2 regions of the Metasolibacillus sp. FSL H7-0170 genome follow, and region 2 is predicted to be linked to the other one. Evidence: riboswitches for the same ligand, from Rfam matches in the RefSeq annotation. Region 2 holds a riboswitch; the other holds the start of a gene.

Region 1 (15,740 bases), 570 kb from region 2:
TCATTAATAAATTCGTTAAAGCGTCCAACAACAATACCTATCTTTAATCCTGTACCTACAAGCTGTGCTTCAAATGTTTTTACCATCAATAATTCCTCCTTTTATAATAAATGTGCCATCTTCTCTTTTTTTGTATTTAGATAATTAGCATTTTCTTCTACTGACCCCGTAATAAGGGGTACACGTTCTACTACTTTTATACCGTATCGCTCCAGCTGCGCTACTTTATCTGGATTATTCGTTAATAAACGAATTTGTGTTACCCCCAATTCTATTAGCATTTGCGCACATAAACTGTAATTGCGTAGTTCACAAGCAAAGCCAAGCATTTCATTAGCTTCTACTGTGTCAAAGCCTTTTTCTTGTAATTCGTATGCTTTTAATTTATTTAATAACCCTATTCCTCGCCCCTCTTGCCGCATATAAAGGATGGCCCCTACTCCTTCCTGCTCGATTTTAGCAAGTGCCTGTTGTAACTGAGCTCCGCAATCACAGCGTTTTGAATTAAAAATATCGCCTGTTAAACATTCAGAGTGAACACGTATTAGCGGTGCTTCTACATTGGACAAATCCCCTTTAACAACAGCAACATGCTCCTTAAAATCAATTGGATTAGCATAGCCAATCATTGTAAAATCACCATAATGTGATGGCAGTTGAATTGCTGCTTCACGTGAGATAATTAGCTCTTTTTTAAGACGGTATTGAATTAAGCTTTCTATCGTAATAAGCTTCATATTAAAATCTAAGGCCATTTTTTTTAATTGGGGTAGACGAGCCATCGTGCCATCCTCATTCATTATTTCACAGATAACCGCAGCCTTTTTACTTTCACTAAGTATTGCTAAATCTACCGCTGCCTCTGTATGTCCAGGTCTTTCGAGTACCCCATTCTTTTTTGCGATTAAAGGAAAAACATGCCCCGGACGACGGAAGTGCTGTGGCTCCGCCTTATCATCAAGCATTTTTTCGATAGTTAATGCTCTTTGAAAAGCACTAATTCCTGTTGTAGTATCAATATAATCAATACTTACAGTAAATGCCGTTTGATGCTTATCCGTATTATTTGTAACCATTGGCTCAAGCTGAAGAGTTTGCGCTATTTGTAAATCAATCGGTGTACAAATTAACCCTTTTCCATACGTTGCCATAAAATTAACCACATCGGGCGTGGCATATTCAGCTAATGCAACAAAATCGCCTTCATTCTCACGATTCTCATCATCTACAACAATAATCACTTTCCCCTGCTTTAAGTCAGCAATTGCCTCTTCTATCGTATTAAACATAATATTATCCCGCCTTTAAAATCCATTTTGTTGTAAAAAATCCTCCGTTAACGTTGTTGATTTTGTTTGTAGCTGCTTGGCAATGTATTTTCCTAATAAATCTGTTTCTATATTGACTAGGTCACCTTCACGTTTAAATCCAAGTGTTGTCTGATTAAATGTATGTGGAATAATCGAAATCGTAACCATTTCTTTTTGTAAATCAAATATTGTTAAACTAATACCATCAATTGCGATTGACCCACGTGGTATACAAAGTGCAGTTGATTCATGAGATGTTTTTATATTAAAATAAACTGCATTCGCGAACGAACGTTTACGTAAAATAGTCCCTACCTCATCAATATGCCCCGATACGAAATGCCCCCCAAAACGCCCATTAGCAGCCATAGCACGCTCTAAGTTAACAACGGAACCTATTTGCAATTGCGATAGTGAGGTTGCATGGACCGTCTCAGGCATAACATCTGTCGTGAATTTCGTATTTGTAAAGCTTGTTACAGTTAAACATACTCCATTTACAGCAATGCTATCGCCAACTTTCAAATCTACTATAACTTTTTTAGCGCCAATTGTAAGAGCGATTGATTCCTGCCCTTTTGCCATTTTCTCAATCGTACCAAGCTCTTCAATAATTCCAGTAAACAACTGTACACCTCATTTCATCATCATCGTTAATTTAATATCTTCACCAATTTTTTCAACTTTAGTAAAAGTAAACGCTTCTTGCAAAGCAATTGTTGTCATTGAAAGCGCATTTGTTCCTAATAGCTTAGGCGCAATGTATATAATCATTTTTTGTACGAATTGCTGTTGTAAAAAGGCATCCGCCATTTTACAGCCAGCCTCAACATATAAAGTCATAATCCCTTCATCTGCTAGCTTTCTTAATACATTTCGCAAGGAACAATCCTCTATCACAAACGTACGAACACCTGCTAATTTACGAGATTTTGTTGTAAAAAGCCAAGTTAGAGCCGTTTTATCATTAAAAACTTTCGCTGAATTTGGTACTTTTCCATCACGATCAATAACAATTCGAATCGGTTGTTTGTTTGAGGTACTACAACGATTCGTTAAGCTTGGGTCATCAATGCAAATCGTATTTGAGCCTACTAAAATAGCATCATGTGTTGACCTTGTATAATGCACATCCTTTTGAACAAGCCTACCCGTGATTGCAGTTTGCTTCCCTATCTCAGCAGTAATTTTACCGTCCAACGAAATGGCTTGCTTTAATGTAACGTAAGGTAAACGATGTGAAATATAATAAAAAAATGCTTCATTTAATGCTTTTGCCTCTTCTTCACATAATCCTATACTTACCGTAATGCCCGCCTCCTCCAACCTTCGAACTCCCCGTCCAGCTACAAGTGGGTTCGGATCCAGCGTCGCAATAAAAACATGTGCAACCTGCGCTCTAATTAGTGCCTCAACACATGGACCTGTTTGCCCAACATGGCTACATGGCTCAAGTGTAACGTAAACCTTCGAACCCTCCGCTCTCTCACCTGCAATTTTTAAGGCATTAATTTCCGCGTGTGCCTCTCCGAATTTAAGATGAGCACCAAAACCTATAATCTCCTCATTTTTTGTAATAACACACCCAACAAGTGGATTAGGAGAAGTTTGATTACTACCTGATTTTGCCAAGCTCAAAGCAAATTGCATAACTTGTTCGTCACTCATTCAGTCACCTCCCTTTGAAAAATAAAAAGCCCCCTTAAATAGGGGGCTTTTACGAAGAAGGCGTCACTAAATAAACTAGCACCATAGCTAATTTTTTTCGCCTACCTTCTCTCATCCAGACTATTACTGTCGGCTCCGGAATTTCACCGAATCCTGCTTCATAAAGCTCGCGGGCTATACCGCCGATTGGGACTTGCACCCGACCCCGAAGGTATTTATTCAATTAAAAAGACCTCACTTAGAAATGTGGGGTCGTTAAGAGGCATCTTCAAAAAAAGCCACACGAATGTCGCTTTTTTTGCCTACCTTCTCTCATCCAGACTATTACTGTCGGCTCCGGAATTTCACCGAATCCTGCTTAAAAAAAGCTCGCGGGCTATACCGCCGATTGGGACTTGCACCCGACCCCGAAGGAATTTATTCAATTAAAAAGACCCCACTTTGAAATGCGGGGTCGTTAAAAGGCATCTTCAAATAAAGCCACACGAATGTCGCTTTTTTGCCTACCTTCTCTCATCCAGACTATTACTGTCGGCTTCGGAATTTCACCGAATCCTGCTTCATAAAGCTCGCGGGCTATACCGCCGATTGGGACTTGCACCCGACCCCGAAGGAATTTATTCAATTAAAAAGACCCCACTTTGAAATGTGGGGTCGTTAAAAGGCATCTTCAAATAAAGCCACACGAATGTCGCTTTTTTGCCTACCTTCTCTCATCCAGACTGTTACTGTCGGCTTCGGAATTTCACCGAATCCTGCTTAATAAAGCTCGCGGGCTATACCGCCGATTGGGATTTGCACCCGACCCCGAAGGTGATATTTATGTTGGCTTTAATTATACAGCAATAATGCAAAAAATCTAGTCTATCAAAAGAAACGTTTTTTATTTTATGAAATATTAAAAGAAAGATTTAAAAAATGTTTTTAGTCGAAGAAAATGCATGCGCTTCTCTATAAAAAGATTATATTTCAAAAAACAGCAATGTATTACGCTAACGTTCCCCTCATAGCAGACCTACCGAATTGTAGATAATGCTTTTGACCATGAAATTAATTGGTCTAACATCTGATTTACTGAATCTGCCTGAACATCTTTCGGTTTGAAATCTGTTCCGTTTTCGAAATCTGTAAATAATGAAAGAGCTGGATGAACACGCACATCTGCTACTAACAGCTCTCCCATAATACCGCGCAAATGCTCCGCAGCACGAGCACCACCTACAGAGCCATAGGAGACAATTCCTGCTGCCTTGTTATTCCATTCTACTCTTAAATAATCAATCGCATTTTTCAAAGCGCCTGTAATAGAATGATTGTACTCTTGAACGATAAATACAAACCCATCTTGTTTTGCAATAATTTCTGACCAGCCCTTTGCCCCAGATGCATCCTGCCCCGGCTCACCTAATAAAGGCAATTTGTAATTAGCAATATCGATTACTGTATAGTTTGCATCATTTCGTTGATTTGCAATTTCCTTTACCCATTGTGCTACCTGTGGGCTTACACGTCCTTCACGTGTTGAACCAATAATAATACCAATATTTAATGCTGTCATTGCTTGCTCCTCCTCATGTTTTGAAACGAAAAATTTGGCTAAAAACCCGATAAACAACGCCTCTCCTACGTCAAAAGACCCTATAACAGTGAGCGTACTTCCTATACATGCCACTTTGCTATTAGCACAAAAATAGTGCTGATAGAAGTTAAAAAATTATACCTATTCTATTTTCCCCAAATTCACTTTTTATATTCAAAAAACTTACATTGAGTAGGGGCTGTCAGAAAGGGTATTCCTTTTCTGACAGCCCCTATATGACATATTAGTTTTCACTGTTCTTTCTGAGCAGCATTTTTATTGCCTCTAAATTCCTCTCTTTTCTTCATTGCTTCTGCCATACGGTGTGAATCAGCGTTCGGCTCATTTTGTAGTTGCGCTACAATATTTCGATAATCCACTTCATTGCGATTCTGGCTCATTTTATACGAAGCTTGAACTTCTCTTATTTTAATTTTAAAGCCAACAATCCCTTTAAGTTCAGCTGCTAATAACTCAGGGGAAAGTGTATCCCATAAAATCGGATTTTCTCGATTAGCCTCGTATTTTTCAAGCAATAATGTTAAGTCCTGTACTAGCTCTTCTTTGTCTAAAATACTCGCCTTTCCATATACATGGACCGCTTGGTAATTCCAAGTAGGAACATTTTCATGTCCATACCAAGAGGAAGAAATATACGCATGAGGCCCTTGGAACATAACAAGCACTTCCTTGCATGCTTCAAAAGTTCTCCACGCGGGATTTCCATAAGCCATATGGCCAGTAATAAAATAATCTTCCCCTTCCTGATTTAGCAATAAAGGAATATGTGTCGCTATTGGTATTTCATTTTTTATTGTAACTAAAGTTCCAAATGAATTTTCATTAATAAAATTTGTAATTTCTTTAAAATCCGTAACCTTATAATACTTTGGTATAAACATGCTTTATTATCCCCTTTATCTATTTAATCTAAGCTATTAAAAAAATCATACATTGTTCACTGACATAAAAAAAGGTACAATTATAAACAAATATGCATGTCAGGGGTTATTATATAAATGAAAAATACTATATTTATCTTTAATAATACTTCACCTAAATATAAACAAATTTATGAGCAGTTCAAGTTGTATATTGAGAATGGTGACATTTCAATTAATGACCAGCTACCTTCTATTCGTGAACTCGCAAATTCACTTTCAGTAAGTAGGAATACTACACTTACAGCCTATGAACAGCTTATGGCTGAAGGCTATATTCGCAGCGAAGGTCGCAAAGGGTATTTTGTAAATAAAGTAGATTCATCTTTGTTTCAAAATAATTTGATGAACATCAATAATAAAGAGCTTGAATTAAAAGAAAGTAAACATATTCTGATTGATTTTCGTGCGGGAACAGTAGACCAACAGCATTTCCCCCTGAAAATTTGGCGAAGAATGACGAATCAAGTTTTATATACACAGCAAAGCTATTATTATGGAAACCCTTTTGGTGAACATTGTTTACGTGAACAAATTGCCACCTATTTATTTCAATCTCGTGGTGTGAGGACAAGTGTTGATTCGATAATTATTGGTAGTGGAACACAACAAATGTTAATCAATCTCATCGAAATTTTAAAAAGGGAATTTTCTAGTATTATTGTTGAAGACCCAGGCTATGATGGTGCAAGAGAAGCTTTTAAATTCCATAATTTGTCCATTGAAACAATCCCCGTCTTTAAATCAGGTGTCGATTTCTCAAAATTAAATGAACTGTTGTCTCACCTCATTTATGTTACTCCCTCCCATCAAAGCCCTCTTGGTGTTAGTATGTCGATAAAGGAAAGGTTAGAGCTCATCCAGTGGGCTAATAGTAGAGAAGGTTATGTAATAGAGGATGATTATGATAGTGAATTTCGCTATACGCAGCAACCATTTCCGGCTCTTGCCTCTATTGACTCAACAAGAGTTATTTATTTAGGTAATTTTTCTAAATCATTTCTTCCTGGAATACGTATTAGTTATATGGTACTTCCAGAAATGCTGCTATCGAACTATAAAAAACAGTGGTCAGCTTTCGAATGCACTGCCTCCCTTCTACACCAACTTGCGATGGCTAATTTTATGCAGGAAGGTGAATGGAATCGACATATTAAGCGAATGCGCCTCGTTTATAAGCGAAAAATGCAATGCATTACTACGGAATTAAGAAAACATTTCAAAGATACGATTTCAATTATAGGAGAGCAATCTGGTTTGTTTGTATTAGTGAAAATACACTTAAACCTTACTGAAGAATGTTTAATTAACCGCGCATCTTTACTAGGGGTGAAAGTGTATCCTACTTCCATTTATTCAGTACAAAATCATATAGTTGAACCAGCTATAAAGCTTGGATTTAGCAATCTCTCGTGTGAAGAAATTCAGTTAGGTATTCGGCTTTTAAAAGAAGCTTGGACTTAACCATTATGAAATCCGAATATTTCGATAATTACTTATGCTAAAGTTTGATTAAAAAAATCCTACAATCTAGTATTTAACAATAAACAGAAAGAATACAGCTTGAAAAAAAGATTAATCAAAATGGATTCTTTCTCAGCAAATCTTAGTTTTGCTTTTACAAAAAAAGTTGAATTATTTCGTAATGGTGTTGCTTAGCAATCGTTCCTCTTTGTGGAATTTCATATGCATTTGAGTATCTCTGCAACACCTTTTAATTATAATGCTATTGCATTGTTAATTTTATAGAACATTTATAAACAGTATCTCCAAAAGACCGAATGTCGCTTAAATAATCGTATCCTTTAGGTGAGCCGTAACGGTTGAGCATTCTTACTGCTACTACGTTTTCCTCTGGAATGACGAGCAAAGCTACATTGGTGTAGCCAAATAATTGATAGGAACCTTGTGGAACTGTATCGCCTATTTGGTTAAAACTATGGTTTGTGTCTTTTACAAACCATAAAAATCCATTCTTCTGAATAGGAAGTGTTAGGTTGGGAGTTTGAATGGATGTAGCCATTTGAATGATTTCTCTAGGAATAATCTGTTTTCCTCCCCATTTCCCTTCTGTTAAATGAATGTAACCCCATAAAGCAAGCTCCTGTGCAGACACATACATATTCATTCCAGAACCATCTACTACATCCGTCTTCGTCCAAAATGGGTTATCTGCATCTCGAATAGCGTTTGCAATTTTTGAATGAGGCTTACTCATCTTAATCCATTCTGTTGATTGAAAGCCTAGTGGTTCAATAACCTGTGATTTAATAATTTCAGCAACAGACTGTCCCGTTGTTTTTCGGATAATCATTGTCAATAAATCAATGCTTGGACCTCTATATGCCCATGATTCACCAGGTTTATATTCACTTACTAGTTTATTGCCGTCAACAATTTTTAATCCATGTGTATGGGTTAATAAGTGACGAATAGTTACCCCCTCATATGCAGCTAAATTCGAATCTTCAACAAACTGCTGAACTGTATCATCCATGGAAAAGTAACCATTGTATATAGCATAAGCCGCAGCAAAACCAATATAAGCTTTTCTTACAGATGCAATATGGAATTGAGTGTCTACTTGAACATCTCGAGCAAGTTTTGCATTAGACTGCTTACCAAAATAAGATTCTTTTGCGATTTTATCGTTCTGGATAATAAATAGAGCACCACCGCTAGCACCCAACTTTTCAGCACTTTCCATCACATGAGTACGTACATCTTCAAATAAGTTTGTGTAATCATTCACGTTCTTTAAAATCAATTTTTCACTCTCCTTAGAATATTAAAAGGGACTCATCATCTTTGGTGAGTCCCTCATTTTATTATTCTCATCTAGTTCACAGAGCGAAAAAATAACGCTCAGTTCTTTTGCAAACATCCCATTTCAGAAATGTACGATTAGATTATTTTCGTACAGCCTCAAATGTAATGAGTTGGCAATCTTTTGATGGTTGCCTTTTGAAAGAATAATCGGCAGAACAAGTAATATCAGAAAAACCAATGCTTTCTAAAATCAGTTTGAATTCTTCGATTCCATACCATCTCATTGCAAACTTCTGTAATTCTGTGTCTACGAGCTTACCATCTCTCCATTTTTCGTATTTTAAATAAGATAAGGTATATTGGTCAATCCAGTTGATTTCAATTGACTTGCTTTCTAATGTAATGCCTTCTTCATTAGAAAGAGGAAAGGTTGCAGTAGTAATTTCTTCTGTACGCCAATTACTCGGTAATAGCAAATCAACTATTAGACGTCCTTCGGGCATTAGATGATTATAAAAGCATTTCAGAGCGTCTTTAGCATCCGTAAAATTGTCGATTAAACAAAAGGAGCCAGTAGGTATAACGATCGCCTCATATTTTGATTCCAAAGAAAAACTACGTAAGTTCTCTTCATATAGCTTCGGATTTAAGCCTCTTTCTTTGCATCGTTTTCGACAAGAATCTAACATTTCAGTTGAATAGTCAATACCATCAACAATAAATCCATTTTCAAGTAGGGGAATTAAGAATCGGCCTGAACCGACAGCAGCTTCAAGTATTTTCCCTTTCGTTCCTTTTAATCTTTCAAGATAATATTCAATGTCACCGCCAATTGAATACCCCACAGGTTTGGTAAAATCATATACTTCCGTACTTAATGCACCATAATAACTAAACATTTCATTTCCTCCAATAGTATATGCGGAAGAATTTTATTGAGATTATTAAAGCTTCCGCACCTCAAGTTTGTTTTTTGATGTAGGTAAAGAGCTGACTATCATATTAAATCACTCACTTTCTATAGATTATTATTATATTATACACTTTTTTAGGATTCATCCAAATATTTCAATGTGTATTAAATCCATAAATATCTTATTGAATTAACCTGCCCCGTTAATTTAAAAGGAAGCATTTAAAATTAAATAACTTTATTTCCGTGGATTTGGTTTGAAAAGGTATATGGAACACTAGCGCAAGTTGATTTCTTAGCCATGGCAGTGTTTCGAGGATATTGCAGACTACAAAGTTGGCATCAACAACAAGATGAGCTTTAGCATATCTAGATATATTTTCTAAGTAATTTTTCTGATAAAAACTTTTTAGCTTTATCTCAACGATTTAACATTGTCATTAAATCTTCTAATTCCTACTTGTTATAAGAAAACCATTTCTTATACGCGCTCTTTTATCTATAATACTAAGTAACAACATATCTAAAATGGTTGTTGCCAAACTTCATAAAACTATTTTTTTCCTATTACATAGCACCAAGCTTGAAAGAAAAAATGGGAAAATGAAGATTTTTAAATCAAATAAGAATCCAAAAGTATATTGTTATTTCACAAAAAAATAAAAAGCATAGGGCTGTCCAAAAAGCAGTACATAGCCGGCATTTTGGACAGTAGCGATGATGTTTCGTAAAATGTTGATTCATATAAGCAGAGAACGCCTCTTTTAAAAATGGGATGAACATTGGCTTTAGCAGCGTTATGCTTCAGTAAAAGGGAAGCGATGAAAACATTGATTTCAATACGGTGTCAAAACAAAATGGACTTTTCGGACAACTCCTCTCTATTTTCCCGAGAGCCAATACTTTACTGTATAATTCATTAGTTAAGAAATACTCACGCAACAATACTAATGAATAATAGCTTTCTAGAGAAAGCTACTGCAGAGCGATTAGGTAATACATCTGAAATGATTCACACGGTACTAAAAAACTAAAGATGCCATTGTAAATGCTTTCACACTTGTTCTAAATGGAAAGTGGGACTAATGCATAATAAAACCCTTACATATCAAGCAGTTGACCAATAGCATAGTTTTTAGGCATAATACTTAAAGTAAGCTTTTAAAAATAAAAAATTGATTAAACTATAAAATTTCAAAATTAACTTGGAACGATTATTTTTATAGATTGCGAAAATTTGTTTGAAACGATACGGCTTGCAATATACGATGACTGACAACAATAAACATTAAGGGAGAATTAGTATTTATGTGTGGATTTACTGGATTTATCGGTGAGGTTGAAGGAGCCTCAGCCGTTTTAGAAAATATGATGAATCAAATTATCCATCGCGGTCCTGATAGCGGTGGTCAATTTAATGAAGGCATAGCTCACCTTGGCTTTCGCCGTCTAAGCATTATCGATTTAGAGCATGGCTCACAGCCTTTATTTAATGAGGACGAGTCACTCGTTTTAATTTTTAATGGGGAAATTTATAATTACCAAATGATTCGTGAAGATTTAATTGCTAAGGGACATGTGTTTAAAACCCAAACGGATAGCGAAATTTTACTCCATGGCTATGAGGAATATGGTTCAAAGCTTGTGCAAAAGCTACGTGGGATGTTTGCCTTCATCATTTGGGATCGTGAAAACCAAAAATTATTTGCGGCACGCGACCATTTTGGCATTAAGCCATTCTATTACGGACAAATGAATGGTACGCTATTTTTCGGGTCGGAAATTAAAAGCTTTTTACCGCATCCGCATTTTGTGAAGGAGCTAAATAAGGAAGCATTAAAGCCTTATTTAACATTTCAATACCCTGTATTAAATGAAACATTTTTTAAAGGCATTTTTAAATTGCCTGCAGCACATCATATGACGTATGAAAATGGTCATTTAACAATTGAGCGTTACTGGGAGCCAACATATGCTCCCGAAGAGCGTCCGCTCGAAAAAATTATTGAGGATATTGATGATGCTGTCCGTGAATCTGTGGCGGCACATACGATTGCCGATGTAAAAGTAGGCTCATTTTTATCAAGTGGTGTTGACTCTAGCTACGTAGCAAGTGTCCTTCGCCCAGATAAAACATTTACGGTAGGCTTTAGCGCTGAAAATTTCTCTGAAATTGACAATGCCGTGCAGCTTTCAAAGGAGCTCGGCATTGAAAATGTTAATGAAATTTTAAACTCCGATGAATGCTTTGCGGATTTAGGAAAAATTCAATATATGATGGATGAGCCGCATTCAAATCCATCGATTGTTCCTCTTTACTATTTAGCACGTCTCGCGAGCAAGCATGTAACAGTCGTTCTTTCTGGTGAAGGCGCTGATGAATTATTCGGTGGCTATGATGAATATACGGACACACCGAATATGAAGAAGTTTAAAAGCCTGCCTTCCCCAATCCGCGCTTTAGCCAATATTGCGGGAACGATTATGCCAAATAGCAAAATTGGTGGTTTGGCAAGACGTGCTAAGCTTCCAGTTGAGCAAACATTTATCGGTCAAGCTCGTATTTTTGAAGAGTACGAATCTACAGCGATTTTAACATCTGACTTTAATAAGGCTCCTTCTGTGGCAGATATCGTAGGTCCTTACTACAAAAAGTTCCAAGGTCATGATGATGTAACGAAAAAGCAGCTTTTAGACTTAAATTTATGGTTAGTAGATGATATTTTATTAAAAGCAGATAAAATGGCAATGGCTCATTCAATTGAACTGCGTGTACCGCTTCTTGACCGTGAAATGATGGATGTCGCGGCATCTGTACCAACACGCTACCGCGTGAATGAAGAAAATACAAAATATGCATTCCGTCAAGCGGCACGTGAGGCGCTACCTGAAGAATGGGCGAACCGTAAAAAAATCGGTTTCCCTGTGCCAATTCGCCATTGGCTGCGCGACGAAAAATATGTAGCACAAGTGCGAGCGCTATTTAGCAGTGAAGAAGCAGCACAATTTTTCAACCGTGATAAAATTTTAGCGCTACTTGACTCCCATGTAACAGGTACAACGAATAGCCAGCGCAAAATTTGGTCGATTTATATGTTCCTTGTTTGGTATAACGAATATTTTGTAAAGCAATAATCTTTTGAAAGGATGACTACGAATTGAAACGATTATTATTAGTGATGTTACTTTTCGCTCTAGTCATCCTTGCTAGCTGCCAAAATGCCGAACCTCTATTTAGAGCTGTAAAAAATCATGAGGCAGCAAATTTTTCTGATGAGTTAGTTGTTTATACGGTAGAATTTTATAGTCGTGTAGCTGTTCCTGAAGTGATAGTTGCGATAGAAAGTGAGTCAACTGGTGAAGAAATTGCGCGTACTGTAGCATCTACAGATGGAGTTGCTGCTTTTGAGCAGCTACAGGAGCATGAACGCTTTGAGGCTGTCGTTTATCATCCCAATGGGCGCGAACAGTCACGTCGAGCTTTTACTTTTGATAAAAGTAAACCTAATCTTATTATCGAAACATTTTATCCGCATTCTGAGGTAGGCTTAGCAGTTCCAACCGTGTTCCAAAATCCAGAGCTGCCAAATGGCTGTGAAATCACCTCTTTAACGGCTATGCTCAATTATTTCGGTGTCGAAAAAGATAAAATGACGATGAAGCGTGAATACTTGCCAAGAGAAATTACAGAAATTCGCGATGGTATAAGATACGGACCCGACCCAGAGCTTGCATATGCTGGTAACCCAGCTAGTGCAACAGATGGCTTTTATGTCTTTGCAAATCCTATTGCAGAAGCAGCTAATATTGTATTAGCTGAGCAATCCTCCAATTTACGTGCGGCGAATATTACTAATGCCACGAAAAAGGAAGTTTTAGCGCTTATAGATCAAGGCTACCCTGTTTTAACATGGGTTACAATTGATTGGCAACCACCGCGAACAAATCGCTTTTGGATTGTTGAAGAAACAGGTGAAAAGCACCCTATTTACAGCAATTTACACGCTGTCGTTTTAACAGGCTATGACCATAATAGCGTGACAATTATGAATCCGCTCTACGGCTATGAAACGATTGATATAAATGTCTTCTTTTCAAGCTATGAGGCACTTGGGGCGCATGCGGTTGTGATTCAATAATAAAAAGAAGCCACTTCTTTTCTAAAATGTACCCTATACGATAGACACTTTGAAAAAAGACTATCGTATAGGGTATTTTTCTTTATAATGAAAAAAAGATGTTGGAGCGGATGAGAGATGACAAAAAAATTATTTACTAAAGAAGAACAGAAACAGCTAAAACATAATCCAAATGTACAAGCAGTTAGCGAGAAAACAATTACGTGTACAGATGAATTCAAACATCATTTCATCGCTGAAAATGACAAAGGAAAATTGCCAATAGAAATTTTCCAAGAGGCGGGTCTAAATGTAGAACTAACCAATTCTAAGACAATTGTTAACTGAGCCAACGAACCACTTGGCACTATCTCTCTTCAAGAAAAACACCTCAATGCCGGCTGATATAATGTCTTTTGTTTGCGAATTATGCCTATAGAGATTCCAAGTAAAGCCTACCAAAATCATACTACTACATTTCGCATATACGAAATACAAACACTTAAAATCTTTATTTCGATTATTGTCTCTCACTATTTACTTACAAAAACACCTCTAATAACTCTCGAAATGAATATGGCGCAATATTCAATTATAGTAATATTATACTAAAAAAGTATAAAAAAACCAAAAATGTATTTACATTTATATTAAAGTAATATACTCTTATATATGTAACACAAGTAAAAAAAGTAAAATTAAGGAGTGGTTTTTTTGAAAAAGAAAATGTTGAAATTTTTATTTGTATTCACTTCTTGTATTTTAGTATTTGCTTCTTTGCCATTTGCAAAAAATGTTTCCGCTAGTACGATGCAAGCAGCTTATAGCGAACCTGATCTCGAAGCAATACTAAACAGCCAAAAAGAAGCGATTTTTAATGAAACTGGTGAAGTAATTGATTTTAATGTTCTATCTGATAATGAAATTGAAATAATTTCTGAAGGTTTAACATATGTAATTAATACGGATACTTATGAGTTGACACTAAATGGAGAAAGTCTAGGTGTTGTAGCTGAAACTGAAATTGAACATCACAACGATATATCCGCTGTAACTTCTTTTTCTGCATATACTCCAGTAAAAGTTACAACAATTACAACAACTGCTAAAGATTTAGCTGGTGATATAGCAAAAGCTGCCGTCTATCTTGCTGCTATAATAATTGTAGGAATAGCAATTTTATCGCAACTGGGTATAACTGCTCCAGCAATTTTAGCAACTGCAAAAACTGCGGCTGCAAGTTATGGGCTATCTCTTACTACAACTTTAATTGGTGATTTAGCCGATGTCGTATGGTCTTACTCGATATATAGAACTACTAGTCCTATTCCAACTGGATATGGTTCCAATCAAATTGCTTATCGTTATCAAGATGCCAAAATGACAGCACGCTTCCGTGTTGGTAATTATACTTCACCCCAATGGTCATACCAAAGTGCACAAATCGGTAATTGGTGGTTTAGTAGTAAACCATACTAATTTATAAAAAGTGGGGTGAAGTTCTTGGATTTAAAATACCTACCCTTGTTGCTCTCTTCTTTATTACTATTTATATATGCATATCGTGAAAGAAATAAAGAGCAAAAGGTCTTAAAAAATCCAATTTTACTAGGTATAATTGGGCTGTTCTATATCTCACTCATGTCTTTAGATTATAGTTTTATGGCAGTACTCATTGGTATAGCAGGTTTGATAATTTTAATTATTAATTTTTTTCGTAAATAAATGTTTTTTGGTTTCCATCTACATTTATCCATACGATTTGTCCTTTATAATGGATTGGGATAATTTTCTATCACAAACCAATATAAAGGATTTTTTATGTGAATTTATAATCAAACAACGCATATAAAACGCCAGATACGACCTATCTTTCAAAAGAGGTATCATTGTTCTGTTCATATGAATATGTATTCCAATAAAGATGCTATATAAATTCATTGATATGAAAATATTGACACTACCTCCAACTATCTTTCGCTAAATTATATCAATTCAATATTCTTGATGCTATTATATTTTTGCTCTCCTCTTTTATCCACAAAAAAATGAGCTTGACGTTACCATCAAGCTCATATCATTTCAGGTTTTCTTTTATTCAAACACAACACGCTTCGCTTCATAGGCTGCAATTGCATCTTCATACTTAAATGTTAAAGCAATTTCATCCCAGCCATTTAATAGCATTTCTTTGTAGTAAGGGTCAATATTGAAGCGATATACTTTTGAAGGTGTCGTGACAGTTTGTGCCTCTAAATTCACTTCGATTGACTGTGCCTCTTGCAAGCCTTGCGCTAGTAGCTCATCGCATTCTGCTTCCGTTAATTTAATTGGTAAAATGCCGTTTTTAAAGCAGTTATTATGGAAAATATCTGCAAAACTTGGTGCTATGACAACACGGAAACCATAATCTAAAATTGCCCAAGGTGCGTGCTCACGTGA
Region 2 (15,740 bases):
AACAGTGGAATAAGCTCCAATCAAGCTCTTTACAGGAAGGGCAAACATTGATGATTTATGAAACGCCTATCCAATAATAAAAGTTATCTAAAAAAGCTGGCTCCAGTGGTTGTCACACTAAAGTGAAACTTCAATCAGTGGATGCTTTTCTCCACGGATTGTTAGTTAAACCAATCGGGCTTTTACGGGCAGTTGTTCTCCCACTTATCCTTTAGCATATTTTCACTCAAGCCTTAAAGTGGTCGCCTTACTGCCAGTTAATGCGGGATAAATGGTCACTATTTTCGTCGCGAAGGCGTGTCTCAAAACATTTTTTCAGACATGCCCTCTCAGACATTTCTTCATACCTTTGTTAAACGCCAGTTACGCTTTGTTGCTAAAATGCCGAGTCCACTAAAACTAATAATTGCAATTACTGTAAAGAGCAATGTCATTTGAAAATCAGCGATAATAATTGTGTCAGTCACAAAGCTTAACCCATGGTTCACTAGTTTCCAAGGTGTCCAAGTCCAAAATCCTCCAATTGCCGAGTCAACAAATAGACCGACTGGTATAAGTATAATAGCAATTGCTGCTGCCACACCTGTTTGAAATGCTGCGCTCATTGCAATTGTAATGGCCATTACAAGCACTAACCAGACACAATAGGTTAATAGCATTTTTACAAAATCATCAACGGCAACCGAGCCAAATAAAATGACTGTATAATACATACTTGCCAAATAGCCTAGTACTGCACTTACTATACTAACGATGGAAGCCATCACCCATTTACTCATAAAAATAACTGCTGCTGAAATTGGGCGAACATATAATAATGTCGCGGTTCCATTATGGCGCTCCCGACTTACAGAGCCAATAAATGCACTAATTAAAACAAGTAGCCCAATCAATTGATATTGTCCCGTTGTTGATAATAAAATATCAGCCGCAGTCAACTCAGGAAAAAGCATTTCAAAGCCTTCCGGCATATTGCCAACTGCTGCTAAAATATCTTCAATATAATAATTAGTTAATGGCTCTGTAACACCTAAAAATATAAAAACGAGTGGTATCCATAAAAATTTAAAGCTACGCCAGCTTTCTAAAAACTCTTTTTTCAGCAATACCGAAAATTGTGTCATTGCTACGCCACCTTTCTCATCAATTATGCCTCTACCGACACTTTCAGCAAGCTCTTTGCAACAGTCGTCGAGGACTCTATTTTTATCCCACAGTAACGGGCAGTAACCCCCTTACATCATGACTTCAGTGATAATCAGCTTCAGGATAGATGGGAATTCAACTGCCCGTAAAAGCTCGATTGGTTCAACTAACATTCAGTGGAAAAAGCGCCTACTGATTGAAGTTTCACTTTATAGTCAGTTAACTATTCGATACTTGTTGTTACGCCTTTGGGGTATCCGACATTTGCTGAATCAAAATAAAAATTTCATCTAAGCTTGCTGTTACACGCTCCACTTTAACAATCTCTAATTGTTCTGTAGCCAATAATTGTAGTACTTGCTGCATCGTCTGCTGTATTGGTAAATAAACAGAAAGACCATCAAGCTGTCCAGCGTAACGCACTGCGAAATTCGCAGCCTCCTGCTCCCGGACAAATTGTATATGATATCTTGGGTCAGCATACTTTTGCTGAATTGATACTAATGAACCTTGCTCTACTAACTGTCCATTTTTCATAAATAGCACCTGATCCGTCATTTTTTCGGCATCATGCAAAATATGCGTTGAGTATAAAATCGTTGTCTGCTGCTGCAATTCTTTTAATAAATTCATTATTTCCTGTCGTCCAATAGGGTCCAGCGCTGATACAGGCTCATCTAATAGCAACAGCTTTGGCTCGTGAATAATTGCCTGGGCAATACCGAGACGCTGCTTCATTCCCCCAGAAAAAGTTGCTGTTTTTTTATGTAGTGCATCACCTAACCCTACATACTCTAGCATTTTGATACTTTTCTCTCGCAAGCCCCTTGCAGGCACGCCACTCAATTTTCCAACCATTTCTACATATTCTAAAGCCGATAGCCAAGGATAAAATTGTGGATACTGTGGTAGAAAGCCGACGCTCCCCCGTATATCCTGTACTCCTTGCATCGTAACCGTACCGCTCGTTTGCTGTAACAACCCTACAATCATTGACATCGTCGTCGTTTTCCCTGCACCATTTGGACCGATAAGTGCTGTGGCGGTTAGCGGTTCTAATTCAAAGCTTACGCCGTCCACCACATTTTTCCCCACAAAGTTTTTTGTCAATTGCTCAACTTGTAATAATGTCATGCCTGTCGTCTCCCAACAATGAAATAAGCAATGGAACCTAATATACCACTAATTAAAATAAGTATTAGCCATATCCATTTCGGTCCATTAGTTGCATAAATACGCTTTAAATCAATCAATGCAACAATCATTAAAATGAACTGCACGACTAAAATTGGCGCTACTAATGCCCAAGGTATTTGTTGAAGCTCACTCACACAATCTCCTCCTCAATTTGTAAATATTGCGCTACTCTATATAGCATCTTTTGTAATCTTACATGCTGCACAACACTTGCAAAAACAGGCTGCTTTGTAATACTTGCAAGTAAATCACGCTTAATGGACTGCTCATCGCGTGGCGCTTGTGCACCGAGATGAATATTGTTGGCAATCCAATTATCTAGCAGGTAAAAATAGCTATCTCCACGTAGCTCGATTGGAAATTTAATATTTAAGCATATTTGACAATACTTCTCTAACATTTCGATTGCCTGTTGCTCACGCTGTTGCTGTATATAACCTGCCGCCGCCTGTAAATAAAAGACAAGCCCAGCATTCATATTTAATCTTTGAATTGTAAATAACTGCAACATTGCCTCAACTCGTTGAACAGTTTCATCAAAATGACTTGGATTCTCTACTTCATATTGCAATAAATTTGTAGCACTGCTAATTGTGCCAAGCATATGCTGATACATGCTCACCTGCAATATTTCCTTTGCCTTCTCTTGATTGCCACGCATCGATAGTGCCATAGCAATAAGATGCTCCGAGCCATATTGCATACGCGCCTCTTCACCTAAAATTTCTAGCACTTGCTCAAATTGCCCCTGCTCCAGTTTGACATAGGCTAACAGCATCTCTGCTTCATAAATAACCTTCACATCACTACAATGCTCCATAATGCGCTGACATAGCTCATCTACTCGCTGTAAAATCGCTACAGAATCATCTGCCTGCTTATAATAATTCAAATATAGCTGTGCCATTTGTAGAAGAAAAGGAAAACAAGCATAATATTCCGCAAGCAATTCCTCCATCTCTTGTTGTACTTCAGCAAAGCTATGCTTGTTAAATTTTTCGGCTAATGTTGCATACACTTTTCGCATATGTGCCTTTGTCATTTGTGGTTCATAGCCTAACAATGCATCAATCGTCATATTAAAATAAGTTGCGAGCTTCGGCAACAATGTAATATCTGGATAGCTCTGCCCCTTTTCCCATTTCGATACTGCTGCCTTTGACACACCTACATACTGTGCCACCTGCTCCTGTGTCACGCCTAATTCTTTTCGTTTCGTAGCTAGCTTTATAGCAAATTGAAAATGCTCCATCCTCCCGCCTCCTTACTTTCATTATAAAAAACCCTCGCCCAATTACCTAGCGAGAGTTTGTTTATTTTCGTAGAACAAGTCAACCGTTAGTTTACTCAAAATAAAGTAAAATCAACCGCTCTACCTCTTTTTTTAATGTTTGATTGGCATAGCGTATTGTTAAATCCTCACCTGATGTTGCCAGTATCACATCACAAAAATATTCATTTACTTTCACAAGTTGCACAAAGCGTATGCCTTGTTTCTTCAATAATTGCTTATGTTTCTCGTATTCTAAGCGCAATTTTTTGACGAGTTTCTCCATAATATGTGTATAAAATCTATGCATTTTTAATGTAGACAGCAGTGAAAAATCATACTGTAATGTGCGCATTGTCAGCTCTAAAATAATAAACTTATGGACCAACTGACGCTCATTGCAGTGAATCATCATACTCATCCATTAATTGTGCTGAATAAAGTGAGGAAATAGCAATTCGCTTCGTTTGCGTAGATGTTGTAACAACTAGCTCCTGCATTTCCTGCTGGTGCGCTGTAATAACACCGATGACTTCATGAAAAGACGACCCCCGCCATAAAATAAGGCAAATTATTGCCTTTGTTTGAAGAGCGTATTGCACAGTTTGTTGCAAATGCTCTAACTCCCATTCCGCACGTTCTAAAGGATACTCTTTCATCTGCTCCTTATCTAAATTGCGCAGCATTTCCATATGCTCGCTCAGCATCATGGCAGACCATTTTTTATTCCCTCGGTCACGCAACATCACGTTCACTCCTTTATCCTATATTAACAACCTGATGAATTAAGCCTCGGCATAATTGAATTTAACAATTTACTTTATTTGAAATGTCCACCGACAAGTTGCTCACGCTGCATGGCTGTGCCACTTGTCGTAAATGATACAGCTCGCAGTAATGAGGTAGCGCCAAAACGCTCGCGAATCGCATCCATGGTATAGCCAAGCATTTGCCGTTGCTCTTTTTGCTTATCAAACAAATCGAGCTGAATACTGCCATGTGGCTGTAAATTAGATAAACGTACAGAAAGCTGACGCACAGGCTGTTCTGCAAAATGAATGTTAAATAGCTCTTTACAAGTTTCATACATTTTCATTGTTTCATTCGTCGGCTCAATCATTGTTTTAGAGCGATAAAAGTTTTTTTCCAGCGCCGAGCGGCTATAAGAAACGCCAAGCGAAACAGTTGCTCCAATATAGCCAGCCATCCTTGCTCTTTTTGCGATATCCTCGCACATCTCCAGTAAAACAATTAAAATCTCCTCATGCGTATGGTAGTCACGCATAAGCATTTGCCCTTTGCCAAAGCTCATCGGCTCCTTCATATCTGGCTCCTCAAATGTCGATAAATCAATGCCCCACGCATGATAATACAATTGGTTTCCTATAATGCCAAACTCATCTTCAAGCATTTTAAGATTCGCATGTGCTAAATCATAAACACTAAAAATCCCTTTTTTATTTAGAGCATACTCCATACGTCGTCCAATCCCCCACATTTCCGATAGTGGAGCAATGGGCCAAAGCTTTTGTGGCACGTCCTTATAAGTCCATTTCGCAAAGCCTGTTGCTTTCGCCTCTAAATCGAGCGCTAGTTTTGCCATTAACATATTTGGACCCATGCCAACAGAGGACGGAATACCAAATTGATTGTATATTGCTTGCCGAATCGTCATCGCTGTTTCTTCTGGTGCACCCCATAGCTTCTCAGTACCTGTTAAATCAATAAAGCTTTCATCGACACTGTACACATGAATGGCTTCACGCGGAACAAATTGCATGATTAACTTCGTAATTTCTATCGACATTTGTAAAAAGAAATCCATTTTCGGCTCAAATAGCTTAATGCTCGGATGATTTGGTATGTCATAACGTCTATTGCCCGTTTTAATATGGAAATGCTGCTTCATCGGTGGTGAGGCAGCGAGTACAATACTGCCTGCTTGATGAAGATTTCCAACAATCGCAATCGGCTCCTGCTCCACATCAAGTCCTTCCAACATTGCGATACAGCTTGCATAAAAGCATTTCATATCGATACAGACAATTACGCGGTCTGGACAATTAGCATACAAATTAACCACTCCTCCAAAGAACGTTTGTTCTTATTTTACGAACATTCGTTTGTTTTTACAAGTGGTATATATAGGAAATAGGATTGTCAGAGCATATACCCGACAATCCTAAAATTACTGTATTGTACTAAATTGCTGTTTTGTCAGCACAATATAAATAGCAAAGACGATACAAGCTGAAAGAAGGAAAATATACGGAATTGGTAGCGTCTCCGCCCATACTCCTCCAATAAATAAACCAGCAGGTAGTGCAAGCTTCATAAACATAGAGGAGGTGCCTGCAACACGTCCCAATAAATGATTCGGTGTTGATTCTTGACGAATGGCTAAATAAATAATATTGATAATGATTGTTGTACATGTACGAATAGCTAATAACATACCAAGCTGCCACCAGGTTGTCGCAAAAAAGAATAACAGCAGCACGAAACTATCGATTAAATAAATTGTCGTAAAAATTTTGCCGCGTGTCCATTTTCTGCGTAGAGGCTGAATAAATTTAGCACCTATAAGACCTCCTATAGCAGCAATTGAATACATAAATCCAAGCTGCTCCTTCGTTTCCTGTAGCACATCAACTACGTAAAAAACTTGCACCCCAATGACAAAGCTCGTCGCTAAATTGCTAAATAAAATAGCTATCGTCGGATAAAATAATGTTTTATTACCGAATAGCTCGATAAATCCCTCTTTCATATCGGCTAAAATAGATTGCTTATGCGCTCTTTCCGGTGTTGGTGTCGCGTCTAATAAAAAAACACTCAACCAAATAACAACTAACGAGAATGCATAAACAATAAATAAATAATCATAGGCAATAAAAACGAGCAACATCCCTGCAATTGCTGGACCTACTATTGAAAACAGCGTATTAATAAACGAAAATTTAGCCTGAATTTCAGTCATCAACGACTTCTCAAAGAGTTGTGGCACAATCGCATGTTGCGCATTCCCAAATGTATAGCTAACAGTTGCCATGAAAAAACCTAAAATATACATATGCCAAAGCTGCACGGTATCTAACAAAATAATGACAGTTAACAATGTCGCAAGCACCGCTTTAATAAAACCTGTATATTTAAGCATCCTATTGCGATTTATACGGTCAACAAGCACCCCTGCAAGCATGCCTAGCAAAATATTCGGTAAAAAATCAATCATACGCATCGTACTCATTGCCAGTGCCGATTTTGTTAAATCATATATAAAAAGTGGCAAAATAAAATTATAAAGCTGGTAGCCTATCGTTGATGCGATTGTCCCTATGTACAACAATAAAAAATTACGATTATGATATAAATTCATCTAAGCACCTCCTGCAATTTAGTGTAAAATAAAAATAGAGGAACAAAAAGTGAGTACTTTATTTTTATTGTTCACCTTTTAAAGGAGGAGCTATGTTTCAATACATTTTAAAACTATATGGGCGTTTTGAAGTCGGACAAAGTAGCACAACATCTATTGCAGAGTTAGCGCAAATATGGAGCTGCTCTGCACGCTATGCGAAGGTGCTTATAAAAAAATGTGAGGAACGTGGATGGCTAAAATGGCATACTACACAAGGTCGTGGGAAAAAGCCTACAGTGCTTTTACAGCTAACAAAGCTAGAAGCTATTTATTTAGCATTCGACCATTATTGGGAGCAGCAACAATTTAAAGAGGCCTATGCACTATTACAAGAGCACGATGTAATTTCACATCCACAAGTAGAAAATTGGCTACAGCAACGTTACGGCTTTTCAAATGAGGAGGAACGCGATGTTTTTCGCTATCCTTATCCAAATATTCAGCTTCATTATGACCCGTTAAACGGCAACTCTCGGCACGATATGCATTTTTACAATCAAATACATGAGCCTTTATTTGTTTATTGTATAGAAACAGAGCGTGTGCAACCTAATTTAGTCTACGGCTATCACACAAGCGACGCAAAAAAATGGACTTTTACATTGCGTAAAAATATTTACTTTCACAATGGAACAAAGCTCACAAGCGAGGATGTCATTGCTTCCTTAAAGCGCGCTTGTATGAGAAAACTATTACCAGAGGCGCGATTGACTGTGACAAGCCCATATCATTTTACAATAGAGCTTGCACAGCCAACAATGCTATTCCCTCGTATACTATGTAGTTATCGCTTTTCTATTATACCTGTAAAATGGATTGAAGAAGGTGCAAAAGGCATCCCGCCTGGTTGCGGTGCATTTTATATCGCTGAGAAAAATGAGCAACATATGCGACTCTCCGTATTTCCGAAATATTTTAAGCAGCGACCATGGATTGATGATGTGGATATTCTTTTTACAGAAAACATTCAACAGTTTGGCATCAGTGCACTTCCTTTTGCTGCACATATAGCACAACAAAAAATCGTTTTTCAAGAGCAGGGAGCCGATTTTATTATATTCAATGCGGCACGTGGGCCATTGCAGGATGAAAAGTATCGACGTGCATTATTTGAGGCAATTGATGCGGCAAGCTACTGCTTAACAGAAGAAGGTGAAATAATAGCCACTAGCTTTTTAACGACAAATAACAGACAACAGCAATCACCGCTTCCGCTACCGACACTTGATTTTCCTTATTTACGTATCGGTGTACAGCAAATTCGGCCACATGCCAACCATTTGCGGGAAGCACAAATTTTAAGCTCATTTTTAACAGCCCATCACATCCCACACGAATTAACACTTATGCCTTTCCATGCATCGGCAGACTATTGTGTACAGCATTACGATATTTTTGTTGGTGGTATTGCAATTGGGGATGACAAGCTACTTGGCTGGTTATATGGATTAGACAGCGAGCGCTCTCCTATTAGTGCTTTTTCTAGCAATGCGGAAGTGCAAGCATTGCTCCAGCAAGCAACTATGTGCCAAGATGACAGCCAAGCAATGAATCTGTTATATAAAATAGAAGAACACTTAATTAACACCTTTACGCTAAAATTTTTAGCACATCGCCAACACGTATTTTATATAAGAAAAGACCGTCCATTTTATAATATTCAATTCGATACACATGGCAAAATTGACTATCGCAAAATTTATCAAAAACAAATGTAGCGTCGCAATAACGAGCTTTGCCTCTTTTTGTGTATAAAATATCGAAAATAGCCTATAAATAATCCGATGACAGCCTCCCGCTATATAATTAAATATAGCGGGAGGCTGTCAACAAATATTTTAATAACAAATATTTTAATTATTGTAGCTACCGTCATCGCTCAAAGTCCAAGCCATACGACTAGATAAACGGAAAATGAAAACACCTCTAGACAGCTTGTTCAAACTTAAAGTACAATTTCTAACCGCATCATGTCTACACATTGAATTCCGTTTTCAAAAATCGGCTCATCATAATGCTGGATAAAGAAATCGCGATCTACGCCAACTATGCGAAAGCCACATTTTTGATAAAGCGCAAGCTGGTTAATGCTAGAATTACCTGTGCCTAGCTGAATTGTCTTATATTGTGCCATTTTTGCACTTTCAATCGCATGTAGCACAAGCTGCTTACCTATTCCCTGCCCTTGCCATTGTTCATCTACTGCTACATTGACAAGCTCTACGGTATGTGGTCTTGTTGGTAGCAACACATAAACACCAACTATTTGTCCATCACGCTCTGCCACATAACAGTATCCACGTTTTATATAATCAATTACAATTTCTTCTGATGGATCCGCTAATAAAAGCAAGTCCATCGGTAGTTGTTCATTTGCTGTGAGCATTCGAATCATTTTTATTCACTTCCTTATAAAAAGCCGAGCTTATAGAGCAGCTCGGCTTTTGATTATTTTAATGATAAATAGGTGGACTGCTGCTTGTCAATCCATGTTTTCATCGTGCGGAATAGGAGCAGCGCAACAGTTAATATAATAATCCCTTTAATAATATTGAACGGTAAAATACCAAGTACAATTGTCTCATACATATCAAATGAGCCCCAGCCTAAGAAATAAGTATACATTGGTAAAAACACAAAATAGTTCAGTATACTCATACCAATAGACATCACAAACGTTCCTACTGCTAAACCTACTGCTAAGCCAGGAATCGTCTTGAATTTTTTATAAAAATAATAAGTTGGCAAAATGAATAAAATACCTGTTACAAAATTCGCCATATGTCCTACTGGAACACCTGTTGGGGCTCCTTTAAACAGCCAATCTAAAATATTTTTAATCAATTCTACTACAATACCAGCAACTGGTCCCATTGTAATCGCTGCAATCAACGCTGGTACATCGCTAAAATCAATTTTTAGAAATACTGGAAACCACGGCAGTGGAAAATCGAGCATCATTAATAAAAATGAGATGCTACTTAGCATTGCGATTGTTACAGTTGAACGTAACTTCAAGTTTTGCTTACGCATAAAAAATCTCTCCTCTTTGCTGATTCACTCTTGCAAGAAGAAAGGACAGTCCTATGCCATTCACGAAAAAACCCTTATACAATAAATTGTATAAGGGAGAAATAGGCAAGCTTAAAAAAGTCGTATTACTAATTTCGACCATGCTTAAAAAGCATGTTGCCAAAGCGTTTTTGTCATAAATTTCCGCATTTAAACAAGCCTATATTACCAGACTTTTTTAAAGCAAAATACGACATTTCCGAGAAATGACGACTGCGCCTTCACCTTCTCCCATCCAGACTATACTGTCGGCTTTGGAATCTCACCAAATCCTGCACCGCAAAAGCGGGCTCGCGGGCTTATGAAATACGAAAGCAATGACCTCCAAGTGAATGGTCGGAGATTGCAATTTCAATTACCGCCGGTCGGGAATTACACCCTGCCCCGAAGATGAATCAATATTAAATTTGTTGTTACACCCTCTATTATAAAAGAAACTTTTTAAAAGTAAACCCTTTTGCTTGGAATTCTTTTTATACATACCCTTACCGTTAGAAAAATCTGCGACATCCGCCGCAAATCTAACCAACACGATGTTAGTCACTCCGTCGTTATTTTAATATGGTCTTTTCTTAGATCGAGTTTCAATAATTCAGCAGGTGTTTGGACACCTGCTGAAAGAAGTTAAAAAGATTGAAATAGCCTTTTATAAAGTGAAACTTCAATCAGTAGGGCTTTCCCACAGATTGTTAGTTGAACCAGTCGGGCTTTTACGGGTAGTTGACCTCCCACTTATCCTTCAGCCGATTTTTCACTTAAGTCTGGAAGTGGGCGGTTTACTGCCCGTTAATGCGGGATAAAGTGAAACTTCAATCTGTGGAGGCTTTTCTCCACGGATTGTTAGTTGAACCGGTCGGGCTTTTACGGGCAGTTGACCTCCCACTTATCCTTCAGCCGATTTTTCACTTAAGTCTGGAAGTGGGCGGTTTACTGCCCGTTAATGCGGGATAAAGTGAAACTTCAATCTGTGGAGGCTTTTCTCCACGGATTGTTAGTTGAACCAATCGGGCTTTTACGGGCAGTTGACCTCCCACTTATCCTTCAGCCAATTTTCACTTAAGTCTGGAAGTCGGAGGTTTACTGCTCGTTAATGCGGGATAAATAGTGAACACTTCATCCAAAGCAAGAAGGTGCCTGAAAGCGGCGTATTCGCATGCTATTCAGGTACCTTCTATTATATCGAGTGGTAATTCATTTGGCGCTACAGGGATTGGCTGTGGCTTTGTAAAATCAAAGGTATCCCATGCTGCTTGTATAATATTTTCAAAAACGACTTGTTGATGGAATGCGGCAGCTGTTAGCATAATAGCTTCTAGCATTTGCTTTGCTCGCCTATAATCTAGCACCTCTAAGTCCAATGGCTCTTCAAATTTTACATGGACATTATCTGTGACAGTTACGGTAAAGTTAATCCCCTCAATAATAGCGGATTCATACTGCTCTGTGCTGAATCCAACCATGCCGTAAATCGCCTCGTCTACATGTTCATATATCGCAAGGGGCTGCTGTACATAATATTTTTTCCCTTGTTGTGTAAATAAATAATAGCTATAGTTTTGATTTAAAGGCACTGTTGCTGTTTCTATATTATCAGCATGGGCATTTTGCTCCAAAAGCACTTCCTCGTATTGAGGAAATGTTTCTCTTAATGTTTTGATGCTTTTTTTAGTTGAATAGTCCTCTTGATTTTCAAGTGCAATTATCAGCTCTTGTCCGCTTTCAGTAATTTCCCCTTCAATCGGATGAGTGTCCTCAAATCCGTACGCCTCTTCATCGAGCTTTGGTGCATATAAATTATACATATCAACTTGTGTAGGCTCCTCTGTACCAAAATCCTCAACAAGTTTTTCTTTTGGAATAATAATTGCAGATGGGATACTTACATCCTCGTCCCCTGCCAGACTAACAGTAAATACTTCCCCTTCACCTACTGCATCATCATAAATAGCAGTGGAATCAATCGGAGTCATTGCACGTGCTTCGGACATATCCTCCGTTGTTGAAAAAGTAGTTGCTGCCTCTTCCTTAGCTGTCTCCTTTGCAGCATCAGCTTCACTGGTATGATTGTCAACATTTGCACGATCGCTAGCGTAATTTTCCATCTCCTGTAGCGCAACATCGCTTCCCTTGTCAGTTTCTTCTCCAGTCATCGTTAAAAACATAGGAATACCAATTGCACACGTAACAGCAGCTGCTGCTACAAAGCTTGTAATACGTTTATATGAACGACGCACAGTTTTTTGAACTGGCTGCTGCTCTTCAAAAGCACCTGCAGCTTGGAGTTTTGCAAAAACATCCTCTTTGGAACGGTGGTCTTGGATTTTTGGTGCCTGCATCAAAAGCTTTTCAATATTTTCTTCATCCCATTTCGTCTTCATCACGAATTTACCTCCCTTCCATCCTGCTCTAAAATACCCCGCAATGTTTTAATTGCGCGATGCTGTGTCGTTTTCACTTTGCTCTCCGTCCAGCTTAAAATTTCAGCCGTCTCTCCAATCGACAAATCTTGAAAATAACGCATAACGATGACCATCTTTTGATCACCAGTGCATAGCTCTAATGCCTCTAGTAGCTGACGCATATCCTCACTCATTTCTAAAAATTGCTCTGGTGTACGAGCTGGAGAAACGAGCTGTTCACTTTCCCATTCAAAGGCATCAAACGTATGCCTTTCTCGCACATTATTTTTGCGAAAATAGTCGATAGCAACATTTTTAGCGATAGAAAAGAGCCATGTTTTTTCCGAGCTTTTTCCTTCAAATTTGTCATAAGCTCTCAACACACGAATATATACTTCCTGTGAAAGATCCTCTGCTATAGATCTGTTTTTCACTAAATAGATTAGGAATTGGAATACATCTTGGTGATATTCATCATATAATCGATGGAAAATGGACTCTTTCATCCATTCCACCTCCATCCTCATAAAATTAGTCGTACATCCAGTAAAAAAGTTTCATTTTATATATTGGGAATTTCTTCTTATTTTAAACTTTAAAAATTCATAGTTCACCTTCTTAAATAGATAAAGGGTGTGGGAAAATCCGATTTCCCACACCCTCTTATTCTATTACAATGGCAAATAAAAAGTAAATGCAGTTCCTTCTTTTTCAACGCTTGTTACCGCAATATTTCCATTATGTGCCTCAACGATATTGCGGGCAATCGCTAAACCTAGCCCTGTACCGCCTTTGGAGCGTGTTCGCGCTTTATCTGCTTTATAAAAACGCTCAAAAACATATGGTAAATCATCTTTTGGAATACCAATTCCTGTATCCCGCACTTCGATTTTTGCATAGGATTTTTCATAAGTTGCGGACACTGTTACAGCACCATCAACAGGTGTATGGCGCAGTGCATTGTCAACCAAGTTTGTCAACACTTGCTCAATGCGGTCTTCGTCAATATTAATCACTACATCCTCTTCGATATTCGTGATGAAGCTCAAATCTACATGCTTTTCCTTTGCTACTTGTGCGAATTTTTGCGTCATGCGCTCAAGCACAGGTACAAGTGGAATGAGATTTTTATATAAGCGCATATGTCCTGATTCCATTCGTGCTAAATCAAGTAAATCTGTGACAAGTCGTCCCATTCGCTGTGACTCATCATAAATAATTTTAATCATTTCATTGCGCTCATCTTCATCGATAACTACGCCATCTAAAATAGCTTCAGAATAGCCTTGTAGCATTGCAATGGGCGTGCGCAATTCATGTGAAACATTGGCAATAAAATCAGAGCGTAGCTTTTCCAAACGATGCTGCTCTGTTTGGTCGCGAATTACAGCTACTGCACCACGCACAAGCTCCCCACTATAAAGCGGGCTAATGGCAATGCTATAGTAGGAGCCATCCATTTCAATTTCTTCTTCAATTTTATCCTCAAAATCGAGCACATGGTCCAGCATATGATAAATTTCAGCAGGAATAGGCTTTGTGCTTTGTGCCCCTTTCGCAACAAACCATTTTTGCAAAAGTCGCTCTGCTGGCGGGTTGCTAACTAAAATCGTCCTGTCACGATTAAACGTAATTACAGCATCTGTCATCGATGTTAAAATACTCGATAGCTGCTCTTTTTCTTGGTTAATTACTTCTAAATGATGCTTCAACTGACGCCCCATTTGGTTGAAAGCAACAGCTAACTGTCCAATTTCATCATTTTGTGTTGTCGGCACTTGTGAATCGAAGCGGCCTTTTGCAATTTCAAAGGCATACTCACGCATCTTTCTTAAAGGATAAGTAATACGACTTGATAAGAAAAAGGCAAAAAACGTCGTTAAGACAAAAGCAATAAGCGCTGAAATAAAGACAATTTTTGTCGTTTCCTTACTTGTTTCATGCATCGCATCTGGATTTTGATAAATAAACACTGCACCATGTAAAGCCGCATCACCCTTTAATGGAAACGCGAGTACAACGTATGTTTCCATCTTATCTTCATTCTTTTGTGATGGTAAAATCATTTCCTGCAAAATTGGCTGGCTACTTGCATAAATATTTTCGAACGCTTTATCCTGTAAAATTTGCGCTTGTATACCCTCTTGATTAATTCCTTCTTGAATGGCATAAACAGCACCATCAGGATTTTCTACAATGAGCGCATTTGTCCCCTCGTGTAATACACTGCGAATAATTTCATAGGGTGAATTATCTGTTAAATCACCATCAACAATGTTCGCAATTGTCGAGGCAGTTTGGCGCAATGTCTCTTCGGCCCTGGCACTATGATAATTTTCTAAAAACTCCAGCATGAACACCGTGAAGATAAATAATACAAAGGAAACGAGAAGCAATATGGTTCCCCACAGCTTCCCGACAATACTATTCCATATTCTATTCATTCACAACCTCAAATTTATAGCCTACGCCCCAAACCGTTACAATCATTTTCGCTGCGCTTTCAGACACGCGATTTAACTTTTCACGTAAACGCTTTACATGCGTATCTACAGTACGTAAATCACCAAAGAAGTCGTAATGCCATACTTCTTTCAATAATTGCTCACGGTCAAATACTTTATCAGGTGATTTAGCTAGAAAATAAAGAAGTTCATATTCCTTCGGCGTCAAATTTACTTCTACACCGTCTGCAGTAACACGATGGGCATCATGGTCAATCGTTAGATGTGGAAATACAACTAAATCTTTGGAAGTCGAGCCATTTGAAACAGGTGCAAATGCTGCTGAACGTCGTAAAATAGCTTTTAAGCGTAGCACCACTTCGCGCGGGCTAAATGGTTTCACGATATAATCGTCAGCGCCAAGCTCAAAGCCTTGTACACGGTTTGCTTCCTCACCTTTTGCTGTCAGTAAAATAATTGGTGTTGTTTTCTTTTCACGAATTTCTTCACATACTTGTAGACCATCTTTTTCAGGCATCATGATATCTAAAAGAATGCAATGGTAATCATGTTCAAATGCCTTTGTAACTGCCTCTTCCCCATTTTCAGCCTCATCTACAATATATCCTTCACGCTCTAAGTACATTTTTAATAGACGGCGAATACGATCTTCATCATCTACTACTAATACAGAAATATTTTCAGACACTGGTGTATCCCCTTTCCTACTTTCTACATCTTCTATTGTAACGTTTCAACACCAAATTGAAAAGGAAAGGAATGTCCTAATA

Evidence for each region. Region 2 has a riboswitch for FMN ahead of MHH70_RS05660 (ECF transporter S component). Riboswitches for the same ligand answer to the same signal wherever they lie in the genome.
Region 1: it holds a riboswitch for FMN, as region 2 does, so the genes downstream of both, ribD (bifunctional diaminohydroxyphosphoribosylaminopyrimidine deaminase/5-amino-6-(5-phosphoribosylamino)uracil reductase RibD) here and MHH70_RS05660 (ECF transporter S component) in region 2, are expected to answer to the same signal.

Annotation. Positions count from the first base shown of each region.
Region 1 covers NZ_CP151964.1:603,324-619,063, forward strand. Annotated here, with positions in the region: gene ribE (6,7-dimethyl-8-ribityllumazine synthase) at 1-86, opposite strand, end outside; gene MHH70_RS02755 (bifunctional 3,4-dihydroxy-2-butanone-4-phosphate synthase/GTP cyclohydrolase II) at 102-1,289, opposite strand; gene ribE (riboflavin synthase) at 1,305-1,937, opposite strand; gene ribD (bifunctional diaminohydroxyphosphoribosylaminopyrimidine deaminase/5-amino-6-(5-phosphoribosylamino)uracil reductase RibD) at 1,947-2,978, opposite strand; FMN riboswitch at 3,078-3,195, opposite strand; FMN riboswitch at 3,279-3,397, opposite strand; FMN riboswitch at 3,480-3,597, opposite strand; FMN riboswitch at 3,680-3,797, opposite strand; gene MHH70_RS02770 (NADPH-dependent FMN reductase) at 3,994-4,536, opposite strand; gene MHH70_RS02775 (FMN-binding negative transcriptional regulator) at 4,809-5,459, opposite strand; gene MHH70_RS02780 (PLP-dependent aminotransferase family protein) at 5,577-6,962, shown strand; gene MHH70_RS02785 (serine hydrolase domain-containing protein) at 7,225-8,265, opposite strand; gene MHH70_RS02790 (class I SAM-dependent methyltransferase) at 8,408-9,166, opposite strand; gene asnB (asparagine synthase (glutamine-hydrolyzing)) at 10,489-12,315, shown strand; gene MHH70_RS02800 (C39 family peptidase) at 12,339-13,319, shown strand; gene MHH70_RS02805 (HTH domain-containing protein) at 13,437-13,646, shown strand; gene MHH70_RS02810 (hypothetical protein) at 14,013-14,777, shown strand; gene leuD (3-isopropylmalate dehydratase small subunit) at 15,393-15,740, opposite strand, start outside.
Region 2 covers NZ_CP151964.1:1,172,357-1,188,096, forward strand. Annotated here, with positions in the region: gene MHH70_RS05605 (glucosaminidase domain-containing protein) at 1-77, shown strand, start outside; gene MHH70_RS05610 (ABC transporter permease subunit) at 342-1,124, opposite strand; gene MHH70_RS05615 (ABC transporter ATP-binding protein) at 1,387-2,280, opposite strand; gene MHH70_RS05620 (PLDc N-terminal domain-containing protein) at 2,277-2,477, opposite strand; gene MHH70_RS05625 (helix-turn-helix transcriptional regulator) at 2,474-3,595, opposite strand; gene MHH70_RS05630 (aconitate hydratase) at 3,687-4,034, opposite strand; gene MHH70_RS05635 (YolD-like family protein) at 4,009-4,359, opposite strand; gene MHH70_RS05640 (UV damage repair protein UvrX) at 4,434-5,687, opposite strand; gene MHH70_RS05645 (MFS transporter) at 5,802-6,992, opposite strand; gene MHH70_RS05650 (ABC transporter substrate-binding protein) at 7,085-8,752, shown strand; gene MHH70_RS05655 (GNAT family N-acetyltransferase) at 8,980-9,429, opposite strand; gene MHH70_RS05660 (ECF transporter S component) at 9,483-10,067, opposite strand; FMN riboswitch at 10,326-10,502, opposite strand; gene MHH70_RS05665 (hypothetical protein) at 11,267-12,484, opposite strand; gene MHH70_RS05670 (RNA polymerase sigma factor SigX) at 12,484-13,011, opposite strand; gene MHH70_RS05675 (ATP-binding protein) at 13,177-14,949, opposite strand; gene MHH70_RS05680 (response regulator transcription factor) at 14,942-15,658, opposite strand.